2 regions of the Virgibacillus sp. W0430 genome follow, and region 1 is predicted to be linked to the other one. Evidence: predicted binding sites of a transcription regulator. Region 1 holds the regulator's gene; the other holds the start of a gene.
What was found. Region 1 encodes LexA, which represses DNA repair genes until DNA is damaged. Its sites were predicted from a motif close to CGAACATATGTTCG; they were not measured.
Positions count from the first base shown of each region.

Region 2: a site for LexA is predicted at 1,341-1,354, ahead of ACLIBH_RS11410 (WYL domain-containing protein). Genes of this name have one in related genera too.

Region 1 covers NZ_JBPYCS010000023.1:2,543-5,762, reverse strand. The annotation lists gene ACLIBH_RS11230 (aminotransferase class I/II-fold pyridoxal phosphate-dependent enzyme) at 1-814, shown strand, start outside; gene lexA (transcriptional repressor LexA) at 1,439-2,062, opposite strand; gene ACLIBH_RS11220 (YneB family resolvase-like protein) at 2,357-2,995, shown strand; gene ACLIBH_RS11215 (DUF896 domain-containing protein) at 3,128-3,220, shown strand, end outside.
Region 2 covers NZ_JBPYCS010000024.1:5,464-8,683, reverse strand. The annotation lists gene ACLIBH_RS11415 (DNA polymerase IV) at 1-1,226, opposite strand, end outside; gene ACLIBH_RS11410 (WYL domain-containing protein) at 1,369-1,584, shown strand; gene ACLIBH_RS11405 (YolD-like family protein) at 1,593-1,913, shown strand; gene ACLIBH_RS11400 (glycosyltransferase) at 2,171-3,220, shown strand, end outside.

The DNA of each region.
Region 1 (3,220 bases):
GATTGACTTCAATGGGATTAAACTCGCCATTTCAAGTAAAACAAAAGTAATTGGTATCCAGCGATCAAAAGGCTATGAAGATCGGCCTTCCTTTAATATTAAAGAAATTGAAGAGATGGTTACATTTATAAGAAAGATAAAAAGTGATGTTATTGTGTTTGTAGATAATTGTTATGGTGAATTTGTTGAAACAAAAGAGCCTTTGCATGTTGGTGTCGATATTATCGCGGGCTCTTTAATTAAAAATCCAGGTGGAGGGCTAGTTCGTGCTGGCGGATATATTGTAGGAAGTAAGAAGCTTGTAACGAAGGCGGCTAACCGATTGACCGCACCCGGATTAGGCAAAGAAGCTGGTGCAACTTTAAATATGTTGCAAGAAATGTACCAAGGATTGTTTTTAGCTCCACATGTTGTTGGAGAAGCTTTAAAGGGAGCAGTGTTTACTGCACGATTGTTGGAGTTAGCAGGATATAAAACGTCACCAAATTACATCGAGCATCGCACAGATATTATTCAATCGATCACTTTTTACGATCGAGAACAAATGATTTCGTTTTGTCAATCAATTCAGGAAAACTCACCAATCAACTCGTATGTTCAACCATTTCCTAGCGAAATGCCAGGATATGAACATGATGTTATTATGGCGGCAGGGACATTTATTCAAGGATCAAGTATCGAGTTAACTGCAGATGGCCCACTGAAAGCCCCATTTATTGCGTTCGTTCAAGGAGGACTAACCTATGCTCACGTTAAAATAGCGATGATTGCTACCGTGGAGAAAATGCAAAACGGAGGAATTAGCTCTGTTTAACATATCGTATAGAGAGGCAATTAATGCTACATGTATACGTTAAACGGCAGTTTTGAAGTAATGTATGCAATCGTTACGGTATAAGCTCTCATTTATAAAAGGCAAAAGTGTGCTTTTTAAAAATGGATTAAAGAAAAGCACAGCCGTTACCGATCGATTTTTTAAAAAGGATAATACGTGTGAGTAAGCTACCTGTACACTTAATAGGTAGTATAAGCAATCTGTTTCAGACGAAAATCATTATAATGTAGAAAAAAAGAGATAAGGAAAATAGTTATGTATCACACTCGCTTTCCGCGGATGATTGGCGAGCCTATCGTGCTATGGCGAGGCCACTGAAAAAGTCCTCAAATACTAATTTTAGACGGAAGCCGTTGATTGCAGTGAAAGGCGGGGGCGTTCCGCATCCTCGCTACACTCAGTCCAGGGTTTTCGACTCCTGCTTTGAAGCTGGAGTAGCCACCTTCCACGACAACAACAGCATTAAAGGCCTCTTCTTTTTATTAACGAAAATACTTTGCTAAAAGAGAAAACCATTTTTCAATGGAATCCCGTTCGCTCAAGCCGGAGATCCTTCCTAATTTTTTATACGCTAATTCAAAAACGTGAAAAAACAGGACGTTTTTAATGCAAGTTTCGATACAGTCCAACGACAATTCCTAGTATCGTTACGTTTTTGTAGATTAATGGTTCAAGTGTATTGTTTTCAGGCTGTAGTCGAATGTGATCAATTTCCTTATAAAAGCGCTTCACGGTCGCTTCATTATCCTCTGTCATAGCTACTACAATCTCACCATTTTTTGCCGTATTTTGCTGTTTAACAATAACCATATCTCCATCTAAAATACCAGCTTCTATCATACTATCACCTTCAACAGAAAGTACAAAAACGTTTTCATCTGCTCTTACATTTGAAGATGGAATCGGTACATATTCTTCTATGTTTTCTATTGCTGTAATGGGAGAACCTGCAGTTACTTTCCCTATCAGTGGTGCATATCTCGCTTCGTCACGAGGTACATGACTATCCTCTGAACAGTCTAGTATTTCAATCGCTCTTGGCTTAGTCGGATCTCTTCGTATGTATCCTTTACTTTCAATTCTTTCCAGATGGCCGTGCACAGTTGAACTAGATGCAAGCCCTACAGCTTCCGCTATTTCTCGAACAGAAGGTGGGTATCCTTTTGTTTGCACTTCACTTTTTATATATTCAACGATCATCTTTTGTCTCTTTGATAGCTTAGTCATGATCTGCGCTCCTCTGCATATACATTAATTATTAATAAGTTTATCACGACACGAAACCCAAAGCAAACATTCGTTCTAATTTTCACTTGACAGGATCATATGTTCTGTTATACTAAAATCAACCGAAGCGAACGACTGTTCCTATTTTTGGAGGAGGAATAAATATATGTTTGGTAAAATGACAAAAGTAGATTTCTTTTATTTAATAACTTTTGGGATTACTTTAGGTGTACTTTATTTTACAATGGTATCAAGCACTTATTAAATGGAATTATTACTAAGGAGCAATACTTCATGAGAGCAGTAATTTATTGTAGGGTTAGCACCAATAAAAGGGAACAAGAATCTTCCTTAAATAGACAAAAAAAAGAATTGTTAGAATTGGCAAATACATACAACATGAATGTTCACCATTGCATAGAGGAACAAGCGAGCGGATATGAAATCGAAAGAGAAGGCGTTTTTAGTTTGCTAGATATTTTCTCTAATAAAGCTGCCGATTGCTTATTAATTCAAGATGAAACAAGATTAGGACGAGGTAATATGAAAATAGCCCTTTTTCATCAATTACAAAAACATAACATACCTATCTATACGATCGTTGACCAAGGTAAGCTTAAACTATCCGAATCCGATTCAATGGTTTTGCAAATCGTAGGCATTGTGGAAGAATATCAGCGAAAAATTCATAATTTGAAAATTAAGCGCGGAATGCAAAAGGCAGTAAAAGAAGGATACGATCCGAGTAAAAATTTGAGAAATCAAGACCATTCACCTGGAAGGCAGAGGGTAGACTTTCCAATTGATGAGGTAGTCCGGTTAAGAAGGCAAAAATTAACGTTTGAGGAAATTACAAAGGTTTTAAACGGTCTCGGTTTTTCTGTATCTAAAGCAACTGTACATCGAAGGTATAAAGAGTTTCAAAACACTTGAATCCAATTGTTTATACAGGTAATATGAAAAGGCAAGGACTGAAATGTTCTTGCCTTTTTACTGTTGTGTTCGTAAGTGGTAGTATGAACTAATAAAGAACATAGCGTAAATAAACACAGGAGGTTTATTTAATTGCTCGATAAAAAAAAGATTCAAAGACTTAATGATCTTGCAAAAAAGGCTAAAAGTGGCGCATTATCTGAAGAAGAAATTAAGGAGCAATCT
Region 2 (3,220 bases), on a different contig from region 1:
TTGCTACGCTCGAGCAATATACCAGCATCTGTATAACTGGAAGCTCGCAAAAGGGCGGTTGCTCCGTATTTATCACGAATAGCGTCCATAACATAGCCGATCTCATTTTTTTTCGTATCTTTTTCAAATAAATGCAACTGAATATTTTGCTCGTTAGTTAAGTTTGTTAATGTCACGTAGACCCGTCTGATCATGCTTTTCCCATCATAAAAGCGTTGAAACAATTGCAAGCACATAGTATATACTTCCATTGTTATGTTCGTCGGTGACAACATGGATTGAGAGCGAGAAAAACCACCACCTGTATCTTTTGAATACACGATGCCTAGATGAACAGTTTTTCCTGCTTGATGACTTGAACGTGCTCTACGACACACTTCTTCACAAAGGTCGAGAATACAGATAAGCGCTTCGGATTCGGAGTAGTCTCGCAATAAAGAAATGCCATGTCCAAAGCTTTTTTGTTCCGTTTTCAAAAAGTTACCAAAAACGGGGCTTAAATCAATTCCCCAGGCATGCCAATATAATTGCTCGCCCATAACACCAAATCGCTTTTTAAGCCGAGTTCGATCATAGTTGGCTAGTTGTTCAAGCGTTATAATGCCCATGTTGTTCAAATTACGTTTCATGCGAGTGCCGATTCCCCAAATAGATTCGACAGGGAAAGGCCATAGCTTTTCTTTTACATCCTCATAGGTGCATTCCGCGATACCCACTTTTTTTGCATGCAAATCCATAACAACTTTAGCGAGAAACTTATTGTCGCCAATACCAATCGAACAAGTTAAGTTAAAGCGTTGTAGGATATCCCGCTTAATTTGTTTTGCAATTTCCCATCGATCTCCAAATAATCTTTGCAGTCCGTTTACAGTGACCCAAATTTCATCAACCGAATACGGATGAATGGCTTCCTTGGGAGCATATTGATGGAGTAGCTTCACAATAGCAATGGATGTGTGTAAATAATCGGCCATGTTTGCATTGACAATATATATTTTCGGATCGTTCGGTAATTCAAAAAAGCGACTGACATTACTGATTCCATACTTCTCTTTTAACATCGGCGAAGCAGCTAAAACAATACTTCCAGGGCGACTTGTATCCCCGACAACAGCAAGCATGACCTTCATAGGGTCAAGCCCTAATTTAACCGCTTCAACACTTGCGTAAAAAGAACGCATATCAATACAAAGAACATCATTACGAGGATATAGTGAATAATCCATTATATACACACCCCTAAAACAGAACATACGTTTCTATTATAGTATAGAAAGAGCAGTTGAATTTATCAATGGAAAATTATTCTTTTGCTCTAGCTTTCTCTTTATGATAAAATACGAACAAACGTTCTCTTGGGGGTTCGAAATGAAAAAAATAATATCGAGAGCTATACAATCCAAGGAAAAGATAGACATTATTTATTTGTCACGAGACAACCAAGTTTCACGCCGTGTCATTCGTGTATTGGCTGTAAACGAGCAGTATATTAAAGCATATTGTTTTTTAAAAAAGGAAGTTAGAACATTTAGAGTGGATAACATTTTATCATTGGCGCCAATGCGTAAAAAGAAAGGGGCATAAGTGTGCGTATGCAAGATCGCGGTACTAAAAAATGGACAGCATTAATGCTTCCTGAGCATGTGGAAATGCTCCAGCAAGCATTCGCAGAAACGTCCTATCAAGAAAAACCGATATTGGACGAACAACAGAAGGCCAAAATAAACCGAGAACTAACCGAGGCTTTACGTGCAAATAGTAGTGTGAAAGTTACAATGCACCGTACCCATTACTTGGAGAAAATATGTGGAAGGTTGCTGCAAGTCGATAAAAGAAATGCTTGTTTGCAGTTATACTCCGATCGTAAAGAAGAAATTCCACTTTCCAGTGTAATTGATGTGGAAATAATTTGATTTATCCATAGGCTTTGCTACTGTCAATCATTATCGGGACATTCTTAATGAACCGAGGTGACAATTTAATGATACTGGATTTATAGAAGGGAAATCCTGAAATGCAAGGGAGAGAACGATGAAATTGTTTTCTTCCTTTTCATCGTTAATTAAATTTAAAACATGTAAAACGAAGCCATGACGATAGCCCTTTTGGATTAATTGGTAAAACCATCCCATTTTTATTACATATAATTAAATATAGAGGCGGTGAATAAATGAAGCGATCTGTTTTCTATGATTCTGAGGGCAAAAGGTGGAAAGTATTAAAGACGGTTGGCTTATTCCTTTTTCTTTGCGGCTATACGTGGCTTATTGTTAGTATAACTGTTTTTTATATTAAAAAAAGTCTTCCTATTATTACACAATCTGTTATTTCCTTTTTGATCATAACTTTTACTTTTTATTTGTTAATTACCATTATTATTGGGATGTTACGCTTGTGTATCTTTATGTACTTGAGTGGGAGGCAAGCGAGCAAAAATGGTAAAGGCGAAAGCGTTAGCGACGATTATACGCCATTAGTTAGTGTTATTATTCCAGCTTATAATGAGGATGTTGGCATAAAAAAAACAATATATTCTGTCCTGAATAGTAATTATCCAATTTATGAAATTATTGTAGTAGATGATGGTTCAACAGATCGAACAAATTATATTGTAAAAAAAATAGCACGTAAACATAAACGAATTAAACTCATTTCAAAAATAAATGGTGGTAAATCAACGGCATTAAATAAAGGTTTTAAAAAAGCAAAAGGAGAAATTGTCGTTACCATAGATGCGGATAACCTGTTATTAAAGGATACAATTAGTTATTTGGTTCGTCATTTTAAAGATGATGATGTAGCAGCAGTTTCCGGTAATTGTAAAATTGGGAATGCTAAAAGACAGCTTCCGATCTGGCAGCATATTGAATATGTAACGGCAAATAATCTGGAGAAAAGAGCGTTGGATTATTTAAATTGCATAACAATTGTACCTGGCTCGAACAGTGCCTGGCGTCGAAGTCTAATTAAGGAAATAGGATATTACGACCACGATACATTGGCAGAAGATACAGATATTACTTTGAAGGTTATAAGTCGTAACTATCGGATTATTTATGAAGATCGGGCTATAACTTATGAAGAATGTCCAGAAACGGTGCAAGCGTTTCTTAAGCAACGACTACGCTGGTCTTATGGGATTTTGCAAAGCTTATGGAAAAACAGAAAAATGATTCGACTTTCTAAAAATAACTATTTAAAATACTTTGCTGTACCGAAC